DNA from 3 places in the Exiguobacterium sp. 17-1 genome. Region 2 is predicted to be linked to each of the others. Evidence: a T-box and tRNA genes for the amino acid it is inferred to sense, from the RefSeq annotation. Region 2 holds a T-box; the other regions hold tRNA genes.
The links. A T-box is a leader RNA that pairs with one kind of tRNA and senses whether it is charged. The one in region 2 lies ahead of argS (arginine--tRNA ligase), so its partner is inferred to be a tRNA-Arg.
Positions count from the first base shown of each region.

Region 1: it encodes a tRNA-Arg, which carries the amino acid that the T-box ahead of argS (arginine--tRNA ligase) is inferred to sense. The anticodon was not compared.
Region 3: it encodes a tRNA-Arg, which carries the amino acid that the T-box ahead of argS (arginine--tRNA ligase) is inferred to sense. The anticodon was not compared.

Region 1 is NZ_JALIGJ010000001.1:402,350-407,332, forward strand. Features, by position in the region: gene MUN34_RS01915 (gluconeogenesis factor YvcK family protein) at 1-534, shown strand, start outside; gene whiA (DNA-binding protein WhiA) at 531-1,487, shown strand; gene MUN34_RS01925 (hypothetical protein) at 1,569-1,805, shown strand; partial or broken gene clpP (ATP-dependent Clp endopeptidase proteolytic subunit ClpP) at 1,922-2,506, opposite strand; tRNA gene MUN34_RS01935 (tRNA-Arg) at 2,687-2,762, opposite strand; gene MUN34_RS01940 (RNA polymerase factor sigma-54) at 2,930-4,081, shown strand; gene MUN34_RS01945 (glutaredoxin family protein) at 4,078-4,341, shown strand; gene MUN34_RS01950 (sugar-binding transcriptional regulator) at 4,459-4,983, shown strand, end outside.
Region 2 is NZ_JALIGJ010000005.1:56,404-61,386, forward strand. Features, by position in the region: gene argS (arginine--tRNA ligase) at 1-1,452, opposite strand, end outside; T-box leader at 1,510-1,731, opposite strand; gene MUN34_RS12960 (GGDEF domain-containing protein) at 1,857-3,533, shown strand; gene MUN34_RS12965 (alpha/beta hydrolase) at 3,549-4,328, shown strand; gene trhO (oxygen-dependent tRNA uridine(34) hydroxylase TrhO) at 4,390-4,983, opposite strand, start outside.
Region 3 is NZ_JALIGJ010000001.1:652,176-657,158, forward strand. Features, by position in the region: gene rph (ribonuclease PH) at 1-359, shown strand, start outside; gene MUN34_RS03170 (XTP/dITP diphosphatase) at 356-952, shown strand; gene MUN34_RS03175 (metallophosphoesterase family protein) at 959-1,465, shown strand; tRNA gene MUN34_RS03180 (tRNA-Arg) at 1,532-1,605, shown strand; gene MUN34_RS03185 (hypothetical protein) at 1,708-2,232, shown strand; gene MUN34_RS03190 (hypothetical protein) at 2,254-3,276, shown strand; gene tig (trigger factor) at 3,385-4,677, shown strand; gene clpX (ATP-dependent protease ATP-binding subunit ClpX) at 4,911-4,983, shown strand, end outside.

The DNA of each region.
Region 1 (4,983 bases), on a different contig from region 2:
GTCATCGAACGGATTTTCCTCGAGGAAGAGGATGTCCGTCCGGTTCCGGAAGCGATTCAGGCGATTCTCGATGCCGACGTCATCGTCCTTGGTCCCGGCAGTCTCTACACGAGCGTCATTCCGAACGTCCTGATCGAGGAAATCCGTGATGCGATCAAACAATCGCTTGCGCCGGTCGTCTATATTTGTAACGTCATGACGCAACCAGGTGAGACGACAGCCTTTACGGCAAATGATCACTTGAATGTCCTGGAACGATTCCTCGGTAAAGGGGTGATTGATACAATCATCGTCAACAACGAATCGATTGATGTCAGTTATCTGCGGAAGTACCAGAAGGATCATGCCGATATGGTGACCTATGATGAATCGAGTTTTGAAGAAGCAGGAATTGAAGTACTCGCGGACGATATCGTGGATTATAACCATCACTTCATCCGTCATGACTCAGATGCTGTCGCAAGCCTCGTCATGCGGAAAGTTCTATCCATCCGACGTGTACGTCAATTCGAAGGGAAGGAGGAACTGACGTGAGTTTTGCATCAGAAGTCAAAAAAGAATTAACGCAAATCGCGATCACTGATCATGAAATGAAGGCGGAACTCGCCGCCTTGGCCCGGATGAACGGCGCGATCTCATTTGGGCTTGGACGTGGATTGACACTGGATATCTCGACAGAAAATGCATCGATTGCCCGCCGTATTTATTCCTTGCTTAAACGGGCCTATGCCGTCCATTTGGATTTACTTGTCCGGAAAAAGATGCGTCTGAAAAAAAATAACGTCTATATCGTCCGCGTCAAACAACAGGCGGATAAGATTCTACAGGATCTTGGGATTCTGGGAGAAGGATTTACGATGATCCGCTCGATCAGCGATTCGATTCTCAACGACGAACGTCGTGCACGGGCCTATCTGCGCGGTGCCTTTTTAGCCGGAGGATCGTTAAACAATCCGGCGACGTCCTCGTATCACCTGGAAATTTTCAGTCTGTACGAAGAACATAATGCCGCCTTGCGCAGCCTGACAAATCAATTTGATTTGAATGCGAAAGCGATCGAGCGGAAAAAAGGACATATTCTCTACATCAAGGAAAGTGAGAAGATTTCTGATTTTCTGAAGCTCGTCGGAGCGACGTATTCGATGTTACGCTTTGAAGATGTCCGGATCTTAAAAGACATGCGGAATTCGGTCAACCGGCTCGTCAACTGCGAGACGGCGAACCTCAACAAAACCGTCGGGGCGGCGTTACGCCAGGTCGAGAACATCAAGTTTCTCGAACGGACGGTCGGACTCGATGTCTTACCGGACAAATTAAAAGAAATCGCCATTTTGCGGGTGACACACCAAGATGTGACCTTGCAGGAGTTAGGTGAGATGGTCGAGAGTGGTTCCATCTCGAAATCCGGGATCAATCATCGATTGCGCAAGATTGATCAAATTGCGGATAAAATGCGAAACGGGGAGTCGATGACCGGGTCTCTTTAGGGAGTAACTTGCGAGATGAACCATAGTCTACTATAATATATAGTCGATGCAACTAAATGTTCGAATTAAGGAGTTTTTGAAATGGCTAATGAGAAAAAACGTATTTCGCTGACAGTTGATGCGAAGTTTGATGAAGTGCTTACGAAAAAAGCGAAAACGATCGGTGTGCCAAAAAGTACGCTCGTCGCCTTTGCGACATCGTTGTTCCTGAAGCAATTACAGGCAGAAGAAGAGCTTTCACCGCATGCGAACGGGATTTACACATTGATTCGCGAAAACCACGATATCGTTTCTGATATCACAGATTTGATCGACTAATAAATAAGGACCTCTGTCCGTGTCTGTTCTGAGAAGAGCGACGCAAGGGACGAAGGTCTTTTTTTGTATGTACGAAAAAACCGTCCTCGCAATCAGCGAAGACGGTCTGGTGAAAATTATGCACGTTCCATGACGCGGTCGATTAAACCGTAGTCAGCTGCTGCTTGAGCAGACATGAAGTTATCGCGCTCTGTGTCACGCTCGATGACTCCAAGTGGTTGTCCTGTGTTTTCAGCCATGATTTTGTTTAAGTGTTCACGCATTTTGATGATACGTTCCGCATGGATTTTGATGTCCGATGCTTGACCTTGTGTACCGCCGAGTGGTTGGTGAATCATGATTTCAGCGTTTGGAAGGGCAAAACGTTTTCCTTTAGCGCCGGCTTGAAGCAAGAATGCACCCATTGAGGCAGCCATTCCGATACAAATCGTTGAAACTTGTGGTTTGATGAAGTTCATCGTATCGTAAATCGCCATACCTGCTGTGATTGAGCCACCTGGGCTGTTGATGTAAAGCGAGATTTCTTTATCTGGATCTTCTGCTGCTAGGAAGAGTAACTGGGCAACGACTGAGTTGGCGACGTTGTCGTCAATCGCGCTCCCGAGAAGGATGATACGGTCCTTGAGCAAACGTGAATAGATATCGTAAGCACGTTCCCCGCGGTTGGTTTGTTCGATGACTGTTGGAATTAACATAGTCTTTGCCTCCTTATAGTTGGTATGTAGCTCATATTCGACTTGTCCTTATCATAATCCTTTGGTCAATATTGGTCAAAAGATACGCTGTTGGTTTTATGTATTTTTCCTGAAACCAGTGCTGCTAAACATATCAATATAGAAAAAAGGCAACACCGTAAACGGTATTGCCTGAAGATTCAAGTATGGTACACCCGGAGAGATTTGAACTCCCGACACCTGGTACCGGAAACCAGTGCTCTATCCCCTGAGCTACGGGTGCATGTTTGTACTGAACAATTAATAGTATACCGACATTTTTTCAGAAAAGCAATACTAGATTTTCGAGTTTGTTGGTTTTTTGTCAAAACGTAAGAGACGATTGAATCGAGGTCCATCCTATATAATAGAAGCAGAATCGAATTCAATCGGGAAAGGGGAGGTGAACGGATGGAACAGAGACAAGAACAAGCACAACGTCTTGTGATGTCCGCAGCCCAGTTGTTTCAATTGGCAGTGCTGGAAGAGACGCGGGCAGAACTCGAGGAGCGTCTGTACCGAATCATTCGTCGTGCTGCTCGGACAGAACATAATGGAGGAAAAATGATTCCGCCGGATTTGGAGCAAGTCGCCGACCGGATTGACTCGTTTGAAGCGGAACTTCTTCGGCAAATACGTTTAGAATCGGTCAGACAGGAAATAAGATATATGGCGGAACAACTCATCATGTACTTAGACGCGGATGGATTACTCAGAACGACAGACGAGCGATTAGCGGTCTTGCTTGATAGTGAGGAGCCGATGATCAGGCAAGCACGACAACTGCTCCAGCAATGTGAACCTACCGGAATTGCGGCACGCTCGGAAGCAGAGTGTCGCCTGTTGCATGCCATGGAGCTTGAAGAAGATCGTTTAATTGATTTGGTTGCAGAGCTGTCAGAAGGGCGGTCTCTGAAAGAGGTGCTGGAAAAAATCGATGATGGGACAGAGCGGAGACACATGAAGCGACGGATTGAACGGTTGCCGAAAACACCGGTCTTACCGACATCGACCACCAGAACGATACCGGAAGCCGATGTCGCGTGGGTGGACGGTCAGGCGCAAATTAATTGGTACGGCTTAACGCTCGATACGTCCTGGACGGATCTTGAGGAAGCAACACCTTTTTTGAGCGCTTATGAACGACGACGCAAGACACTGCATGCGATTCTAGACGTCATAGTAGCACGGCAAATCCGTTGGTTCAAAGGGGAACTCCATTTAGAACCATTGACGAAAAAAGAGGTCGCCGAACAAACGGGATACCATCCTTCGACGATTGGTCGGGCGATCGTCAACAAAACGATCCGGACGATTCAGGGGACCCTTGAGCTTGAGAATTTTTTCGTATCGAAGACGCAAAGTGGCACATCGAGCTTTTTAATCAAGGCCCGAATGGCACAATTGATTCAGGAAGCGACCGCGCCGCTGTCGGATCAACAGATCGTCAACCGTCTTGACCTGGAAGGCATCCAAGTCGCAAGACGGACAGTCGCGAAGTATCGAGCGAGTCTGAACTTGACCCGGTCCGACATGACGAAACGACGAGAGGCGAATGAATGATGCCATCAAAAGAACACACGACCTTAACACTGTATTCACGTCCCGGATGTACGCTATGTGAGGAAGCCGCCTTCTTACTTGATTTCGTACTTGATGAATTTCCGGATTGGACGTTCGAAGAAATTAACATTGAAGAAGATGCTGCGCTCAGTCTCCGGTTTTTATATGAAATTCCTGTCGTGATGCATCAGTCTGAAATTTGGAGTTATGGCAAATTTGAGACGGAGACGATAAGAAACCGCTTACTTGAAAAAAGTTAAAGGGCGAGGCTTGAATCCTTGTACGAGGGCTGTTATGATGAGGATGTACCAAGTGGGACAAGATATGACACGCGGGACGTAAAGTGTCCAGCAATTTGAGAGGAGCGGGAATACATGATTCGGCAGTTAGTACAGATCCAAAAACGAATCGTGCCTGATCTGATCGAAGAAATGCAGACACGTTACGACATACTTCATTATGTCCGGCTCATGCAGCCGATTGGTCGACGGACACTGGCGACAAGCCTTGGCTTGACGGAACGGGTGTTACGTCGGGAAGTGGACTTCCTGAAAGAGCAAGGATTGCTCGAAGTGGCGACACAAGGAATGTCTTTGACAGATGAAGGGCGGATCGTCTTACGAAGTATGCACAGTGTGATGGCAGAACTGGCCGGAATTTCTGATATGGCGAAAGCCTTAAAGGAAAAACTGGGCGTCCGGGATGTCGTCATCGTACCAGGAGATTCGGATCAAACCTTCTGGGTGCAACGCGATATGGGACGTGCGACGGTCGCACGTTTGAAACGAGAACTTTCTTCATCTGTACACAATACGATTGCAGTCACAGGAGGTACGACGATGGCTTCCGTCGCGGCGATGATGTCGCCCGATAAGGAAAACCGTCCGATGACATTCGTGCCG
Region 2 (4,983 bases):
CATCGAGACGACACCCCATGAATAGTCGTCTGCACTACCGGCAAATGCTGATCCATCATATTCGCCTTTACGTAATAATGAATTTGCCCGTGCATTCGTATATTGGACGTATGGACCTGTTTCTCCTTCAAATTTCAACATTTGCTCCAAATCGAATTCAATGTTGTTCATGCGCTCATTTTTTAAATCATGGAAAATGACAGCACCGACACCGACTTCGCGTGCCGTCTGTTCGGCATTGGCAAGGTTCGGATTTTTCTCAGCGATGTTTTGTTTCGCGACATTGATTGCATCTTGAAGCACTTCTTCGAGAAGGACAATCCGTCCTTTACGTGTCGACATCTTTTTCCCGTCTTTCATGATCAGACCAAACGGGACATGGTGCATACCGTCGACATTTTCAAAACCAAGTTTCTTCAGAACAGCAAACAGCTGTTTAAAGTGAAGGGCTTGTTCGCCACCGACAACATAAAAGGCTTGCTCAAAACCGTATGTCTCAAGACGATAGACGGCAGCAGCCAAATCGCGTGTCGCGTATAATGTCGCACCGTCTTTTTTCTTGATCAAAGCAGGAGGCATTCCTTCAGCTTCGAGGTCGACGACCATGGCGCCTTCCGACTCGACGAGCAACTCTTTTTCTTCTAATAAATCGATGACGTGCTGCATCTTATCATTATAGAAGGCTTCACCGTTCAAGCTGTCGAAACTGACACCCAGCATTTCATACACACGGTTGAACTCGACGAGCGAAACTTCACGGAACCATGTCCAAAGTGTCGTCGCTTGTTCGTCACCCTGTTCGAGTTTTTTGAACCAAGCCCGCCCTTCATCTTCAAGAGCCGGATTTTCTTCCGCTTCTTCATGGAAACGGACATATAGTTTCAACAATTCTTTGATTGGCTCAGCGCGGACGTCTTCTTCCTTGCCCCACATGTTGTAAGCAACCATCAACTTGCCGAACTGTGTACCCCAGTCTCCCAGGTGGTTGATGCCGACGACTTCGTATCCTTTTTTCCGTGAAATCTGGTTCAATGCGTTTCCGATGACTGTCGAACGTAAATGTCCCATCGAGAATGGTTTTGCGATGTTCGGAGACGAGAAATCCGTGACAATCGTTTTGCCGTTCGCTTCGCTTGATCCGTAAGCTTGTTGTTCTTCTAACACACGTTTGATGATTTCGCGCGAAACCACTTCCCGGTTCAAGAAGACGTTCACGTACGGTCCGGCTGCTTGCACGTTCGAGAATAGTGGATTATCGATTTTTTCAGCCAGCTCTGTCGCAATCATCATCGGTGCTTTGCGGAATGCTTTCGCGAGTTGGAAACATGGGAACGCCAGGTCTCCGTGATCCTCGTGTTTTGGTTGTTCGATCAACTGTTCAATTTCTTCTTGTGACAATGCGTCACCGATCACATCATGTAATACTTGGGCATACTGTTGCTTGTAACTCATCTTGTTTCCTCCAAACAGTTTATTTTTTCCAATAAAAAACGCCCTTTGCGCAACACGCAAAGAGACGGAATGACCGCGGTACCACTCTTCTTGATGTCGACGGTACGACACCCACTTTAGCGGGGGTAACGGGGGTCCCCCGGCTAGGCCTGATCACATGGATTCGGATAGCGTCTCGGAAGTGCGTTTCACGATGGTCTAATCTGTTCAGGCTTCCACCGTTCCCTGATTCGCTGGCCGATTAAATCATATCGCTACTTTCTTCGTCATCGATTGTTTGATATCTTTCACATTATACGCAATTCACTGCATTCTCTCAACCTTATTTTTTTGTAAATCCATCATCATAATTTCCACAAAACGGGTATAAGTAGGGAAGGACTGTTAAAGGAGGGAGACGCATCATGGTCTACTATCAAAAAGTCGCACGAAACAGTTGGCTCGTCTTGTGTCTCGTTGTTAGTCTGCTTACCTTCACTTTACTTATCCATCCGACACTCATCGACTTTCCACTCTCATTCGGCAATGCAGCCTACCTTCTTGCACTTATCATCTTGTTCCAGTTCGACAACGTCCGTCGGGGGGGCATTTATTATACGTTTCAGGAAGGAATCATCTTGTTTATCTTTCTCAACTACGGTTTATTGCCGTCGATCTTGCTCAGTCAGATTGGTATCATCATCTTTCAAATTTTTTCTCATAAAAAAGAAATCCGTCTCAAACGGTTTTTATACTTGTATCCAATCAATGTCCTGTTTGATTTGTTTTATCTCGCTTGTCCCTCACTCGTTTACTTGGCACTCGGTGGGCCCATCGGTACTGGATTCACGTACTCGGAAGCGATCGTTCCCTTTTTAGGATACTTAACGGCTGTCATGCTCGTCTCTTACTTGCAGTGCCGTTTCGTCAATCGTGTCTTGTATCTGAAATACGATTGGATCCGTCTTGTCCGTTTGCAGACACTGGTTTACGGGACGAGTATGCTGTGTGCGTTTCTCGGCATCTGGTTTTACGATGAAAACCCGCTCATCGCCGCTTCCGTCTCAGCACTCATCTTACTTTTGTTCAAACGGTTGCTCCAACAACGGGGTGTGACGATGGAAGCGAACGAAAAAGCCAAACGGTTTGATGACGCGAAAGAACGATTGCTGATTTCCCGGTTCGAACAAGAAACGAGTGACTCCTTATTACGCGACTTGCCTCACCTGATTGATTTTTCCGAAGGCTGGATTTCGATTCAGCAACAACGCAAGCAAACCATCTACAACATACGGACGAAAACAATCATTGATGTCCTGCCTCTGTTCCATTCCTTGTCGGCTGAACAGCTGCAGACCCCAATCATTCATGGCCTTCGGTTCGATTGGGGTACAGATATCCAGATTGACTTACCTGTTGATCGTCATTCGATGATTGCGATTCCGTCCATCACAAACGAAGATGTCGATGTATCGATCGTCCTGTTTCATCAAACCGCTGATGCCTATGATGCGACAAGTGCCGATGAGCTTTCACGTTTGTTACGTATTTTCTGCCGGGTGTTGCACCGTTCGCAGGAAACATATCAACTGTATGCTGAAAGCCGGACTGACGCTTTGACGGAGCTCGCCAACAGCCGTGCGTTTTACGAAGAAGGGGCACAGCAATTCGCCTCCGACCGCTATCCGCTGTCAATTATTTTATTTGATATCGATCACTTCAAACACGTCAACGATACGTATGGCCATAAGGTCGGTGACCTTGTCCTGCGTGAGCTTGGTCGCAGAATTCGGTCCGTGCAACAGAAAAAGCAGCATGTCTTCGCAGCGCGATACGGTGGAGAGGAGTTTGTTTTATTACTCAATCAATCGCCACAGAAACAAGCCATCGATTTTGCAGAAGAAATTCGTCATGCTGTCCTCGACCGACCGTTCGTCGTCGATGGATATCGCTTATCCATCACCATCAGTCTCGGCGTCGACACCGTCGAATATCCATCTGAACGGTCGTTCGAAGAATCGCTTCGTCAAGCGGATCATGCTCTTTATGTCGGTGGAAAACACAACGGTCGCAATTGTACCGCTCATTACGCTAATCTTTGAAAGGTCGTGACTCTATTGTCGATTACTGAAATTGCCCGAACAATCCCGACCCTTACATCGCCTCGAACCATTCGGATTTATCGTCCGACCGAACTACCTGTCGACGAAGCGCTCCCAGTCATTTATATGCATGATGGACAAAACGTGTTTAGTGGTGAGACCGCTTCTTTCGGAAAAGGCTGGGAAGTCCATCACGCACTGCACACCGTTCAGCTGCATGCGATGATCGTCGCCATCGACAGTCCGGATGATGGGATGGACCGATATGATGAATATGCGCCTTGGACGGACGAAGCTCTTTTAATGCGCAAGGCCTATCCGTCCCATCGCAAGACGATTGGTGGCAACGGAAAACAATACATGCACTGGATCGTTCACGAACTAAAACCGTATATCGACACGCATTATGCGACGATTCCGACAGATACGACCATGATCGGCAGTTCCATGGGTGGTGTCATTTCATTGTACGGCTTGTTTGCTTATCCGGAAGTCTTTACGCGTGTCGCTGCTTTATCGACGGCTGGTTGGGCGAATTTTTCTTCTTTACTGGAATTTATCGAGCATAGTCCACGATTATCCGAGCACCATCGTTGTTACATGGATGTCGGTACGAAGGAAGTCAGCGGACCGATGACGGAAAATGACTACCTGCATACGAACGATGTTCTTGCTAAAGCGGTTCAGAAAAAAGTTCCACAAGCGGCTTATGAAATTATCCCCGGTGCCATCCATCATGAAACTGAATGGGCGAAACGAATGCCGGATATCCTCCGCTTCTTGTTCTCCATCTAAACAAACAGGCTGACGGAATCCGAATCCCGGATTTCGTCAGCCTGTTTTCATTCATACTTGATCACTTTACCAGTTCTTCCGTTTGTTCTTTTACATAACGGTTGCGCGGGTGTTCCCGGCATTCGTCTGAACAAGAACGCATGACTTTCGGTTCACACTCTTCACAGCAGAAGTGTTGACGATTACATTCCGGATTTGCACAATTCACGTAACGTGTTTCGTCTTTTCCACAGTAATAACAAGTCGAGACGACCGTTGGATTAACTTCGTTGACAGGTACTTGAATGCGTTCATCGAACACATACAACTCCCCTTCCCAGTCTTCTCCACGTGTCGCTTCATCTTTCCCATACATGACGACTCCGCCTTTTAAGTGGAAGATGTCGTCGCTGTTTTGACGTTTACGGAAATATGCCGTGAATTTTTCACAACGGACACCGCCCGTACAGTATGTCAGGACCTTTTTCCCTTCAAACAAATGTTCATTTTCATCAAGCCATTGCGGGAATTCACGTGAAGCATCGACATCGACCTTGACGGCATTTTTAAAATGACCGAGATCGTATTCATAGTTGTTCCGAACATCAAGAATGACGACATCTTCGTTTTGCATCATGTCTTTCCACTCAGTTGGTTCAAGATACGTGGCATGTTC
Region 3 (4,983 bases), on a different contig from region 2:
GCGGTTTCCTGGCGCTTGTCTTAGCGGTTGACGGATTGATTCAAAGCGGCAAGCTGACGGATACACCAATCAAAGAAGGAATTGCGGCAGTATCCGTCGGGAAAGTCGGGACGGAGCTGTTGCTTGATCTTTGTTATGAAGAAGACGCAGCGGCAGATGTCGACTTGAATCTTGTCATGACATCATCCGGAAAAATCGTCGAACTGCAAGCGACAGGGGAAGAAGCAACCTTTTCTCGCAAAGAAATGCTCGATATGCTTGAACTTGGGGAAAAGGGTATTGAAGAACTCCTTCATGCGGCCGAACAATCGTTAGGCGCCTCATGGTGGTATGTCGGGGAAGAGGTGGAGCACGGATGAAAATTATCGTAGCAACGAGAAATCCAGGAAAAGTTGGTGAGTTTCAAGCGATGCTCGGACGACTCGGATACGACGTTGAATCCTTACTGGATTACGAGACGGCACCGGAGACCGAAGAAACCGGATCGACATTTGAAGAAAATGCGGAATTGAAATCCAGAGAAGCGGCAGCCTACTTTGGTCACGCCGTACTATCGGATGATTCCGGGCTTGAAGTGGATGCGTTAAATGGAGCACCGGGCGTCTACTCTGCCCGTTTTGCAGGAGAGGACAAGTCGGATGCGGCCAATAATGCGTTGTTGTTAGAAAAATTAGCAGATACACCGGCAGATCAGCGGGCAGCTCGTTTCGTCTGCGCCTTGTCGCTTGCAAAACCGTCGGGTGAAACATTGACTGTCCGCGGGACGATGGAAGGGCAAATTGGATTTGAAGGGAAGGGGACAAACGGTTTTGGTTACGATCCGTTGTTCCTCATTCCGTCATTAAATCAGACGGCAGCCGAACTAACAAAAAGTGAAAAGGCGACCATCAGCCATCGTGGACAAGCATTGCGAAAACTTGAAGCGGCATTAACTACTTTTTTGGGAGAGTGATTTTAGATGAAAGCGTTAATCGTAAGTGACAGCCATGGTCTCGATCAGGAACTATTGACGATATTCAACCGCCACCAAGAAGCAGATGTTGCCTTTCATTGCGGTGATTCCCAACTGACAGGGAATACCGAATCGTTATATCCCTATCGTGTTGTAAAAGGAAATTGTGATTACGGGAATGATTTTCCGGATGACGTCGTTGAGGAACTGGGCGCGTTTCGTGTTTTATGTGTCCACGGTCACCGGCAAGATGTGAAGTACAGTCTGGATCAATTGGTTCACTACGCTGATCAAAAAGCGGCAACAATTGTCTTATACGGTCATTCGCATGTCGCAAAAGCCGAACAGCGGGACGGTAAATTATTCATCAATCCGGGTTCAATCCGGATGCCGCGCCATCGTCCGGAAAAGACGTATGCGTTGCTGGCGGTAGAAAATAATCAATTTACAGTCGACTTTTATGATTTGACAGGTGAAAAAATTAATGCTTTACATCTCGACGGGACACTTTAAAAAGAGTTTTTACGAATGTGATTGACACGAAAGAATTGTTTTAGTATAGTTTATTCGTGTTGACACGTCTCAATAGCTCAGCTGGATAGAGCAACGCCCTTCTAAGGCGTCGGTCGGGGGTTCGAATCCCTCTTGGGACACTATAATTAAAATAGAGACTTCCCTTATGAGGGAGGTCTCTTTTTTTTATGCTTTTTTTCGGGTATACTTAAGGTATCATGAACTTGAAAGGGATGATGAAGATGTTGAAGAGAATGAGTGGAATCCTCTTACTGACAGCGGCTTTAGCCGGCTGTAGCGAGGTTACGGATACAGTGGATAATGCGAAACAACAAGTGACGGATGTAAAGAATAGTGTCGATTATGCAGGACAATTGCAAGATATCGCCAAGGATACGTCGAAAGTGACATCAGAGTTATCGACAAAACTCGACCAGGCAGCGACGGAAGCACGCGATGCCGCAAATCCGGAACAAGCACTTGATCAGCAAATCGAAAAATTACAAAATGATGGAACGGTTCAACAGTTGAACGAAGAGTTGAACCAAATTGATGAACGGCTTGCGAATTTAGACAGTCCGCCCGCGGAGCTGAAGAACTTAAGTGAAAAACTGGAGCAGTACGTAAATCAATCGGAAGATATCACACGATTGCTGGAAACCGATGTTTCCTTGGATACACTTAACAAAATGGGAATCGAACAGGCGGGGCAATTACAAGAAGCCATCTCGAACTGGACTTCTTTGCTTGATCCGTTTACAAAGTAAGACAGATATGAAAAAGGTGGGATGACTGTGAATCAGTCGCAATCACGTTGGATGGAACAACCGTTGGAAGACGAGCGAAAGCGGCTTGCAAGACTGAGTCAAGATGAGTTGACGGCTGAGTTGGGGCAACTAAAAATCTTGGAAACAGAAGAAGACATTCTCTATATGCTCTATACGATTCAGGAAGCCTTTATGAAAACTGAACAAGGTGTGGAGGCCTATTTACAGGTGGCCGAGCCTTTTCTGGATGTAGATGGTGTCGAGCAACTCATTGCCCTTTTCATGTATGAAAAGGGAGAGCGGTATTCATTTAACGTGGCCTTACGGACGGCCTCTCCCTATCTTCCGTATGGTCTTGCATTAAAATTAGACGAAATGGCCCAGTCGCTCTCGCGTAAGAAAGGGGATGCTCGACAAACGGATGATTCCTCCTATGTGAAAATCCGTGAAACATCACCATTGCAGTTAGACGCAGGTGACTGGGTTGAATTTTACCGGCTCGGGACGATTGCAGAACAGTTTCGATTAATCGGACAACTCGATTTACAGACAAATCCTTCTTTCGTCCACTACATTGTTCAGGACTACTTCACGGGAGAAGATGTCAAAGAACAGAGTGCTCTCGTCATTCAGACATGGCTTCCACAACTACCTAAGGATCGGAACCTCTTTCCGCTTCGGATATCGATTCCGTCCATCCGGGTAGAACATGTCTTTGAAAATCTGGATCAACTCGAGAGACATGTCACGAGACAGGCGCTAGAATTACAGTCTTTTAGTGACGAGACATTTAAATTAAGACGAATGGATCCGTTTAAGGCACTGTTGTTCATGAGTTGGTATCAAATCGTCTTTCCGAAAGAAACACTGGAGGGGGAAGACGGCTGGCAGAAATGGTTGGATGCAGTCGATGAATTGACAGAACTCGACTTCAGTTCGGAAACACCACCATCCGGTTTGAGTGAACAAGCTAAAAGGATTTATCAGGCTGTTTATTTCGTATTACCGGAAGGGAAACAGTACGAGCAGGCATTACTTCTCTAATTCAAGGGAATGCCTCGTTCAACAGTGGTAATCCTCAGAACGATTGTGCTATAATGTGACTTGTTGTACACACACGTACGCTAATTGACATTTTTGGAGGGACTCAGCATGACTGCAAAATGGGAAAAACAATCAGGTAGCCTCGGCGTTCTCACGTATGAAGCGCCTGCTGAAGCATTTGATAAAGCGGTAGACCAAGCGTTCAAAAAAGTCGTTAAGACATTGAACACACCAGGTTTCCGTAAAGGAAAAATGCCACGCGCAATGTTTAACAAAATGTACGGCGAAGAAGCACTTTACCAAGATGCACTTGATATCTTATATCAAGACACAATCGAAGGTGCTGTCGTCGAATCAGGAATCGAGCCAATCGCGCTTGATAACATCGACGTCGAAACACTCGAAAAAGGAAAACCAGTTGAGTTCAAAATCACATTCGTGATTGAGCCGGACGCAACACTCGGTGAGTACAAAGGTCTTGAGTACACAGCAGTCGAAACAGACGTTACAGACGAAGATGTCGATGCTGAACTCAAAACAATGCAAGAACGCGGTGCAGAGCTCGTCGTTAAAGAAGACGGCGCGATCGAAAATGGCGATACAGTCGTATTCGACTTCGCAGGTTTCGATGGTGAAAACCAATTCGACGGCGGAACTGCAGAAAATTACTCACTCGTCATCGGATCTGGAAACTTCATCCCAGGATTTGAAGAGCAGATGGTTGGTCTTAAATCAGGCGAGCAAAAAGATATCGACGTCACGTTCCCAGAAGAGTACCATGAAGCATCACTCGCTGGAAAACCAGTCGTATTCAAAGTAACAATCCATGAAATCAAAGCACAAGAACTTCCTGAATTGACAGATGAGTTCGCTAAAGAAATGGACGAAGAAGTTTCTTCTCTTGATGAGTTGAAAACAAAAATTCGTACACGTCTTGAAAACACACGTAAACAAGAAGCTGATGCTTCAATGCGTGATGAGTTGGTTGAAGCTGCGACTAAAAACGCAACAGTTGATCTTCCAGAAGTCATGGTTGAAAACGAAGTTGAGCGTATGGTCCAGGAATTCACACAACGCATTCAGTCACAAGGAATTGACCTTAACATGTACTTCCAGTTAACTGGAACGACTGAAGAGGCAATGCGCACTGAAATGAAAGAACAAGCAGAAGAGCGCGTTAAAGCTCGTCTCGTTCTTAAACAAATCGTTGCAGATGAAAAAATCGAAGTTACTGAAGAAGAAGCGCAAGCTGAACTTCAATCGATGTCTGAACTCTACAACATTCCTGCAGATCAACTCGAAACGATGCTTGCACCACAAGGCGGACTTGATACACTTAAAGGTGATCTCCAGTTCCGTAAAGCAATCGACGTTCTCGTTGACAACGCAAAAGCGAAATAAGCAAACAACCGAACAGGATCGACTTCAAGACCAATTTCTGGTCTTGAAGTCGATTTTTTTGTACGATAGGTCAAACAAGGACAAACAAAATTATATTTTTCAAATCAAACTGTAAAACGCTCATCCAAGATTTGAAAGAGTTTCCTTGTTCATGCTACAATCATAAATAGTAAAACGTGAGAATAGATGCGAAACGGATCTATACAAATTCCACGTTAAAGGGGTGGACCTTTATGTTTAAATTTAACGAAGAAAAAGGTCAGCTAAAATGTTCTTTCTGCGGAAAGACACAAGAACAAGTGCGCA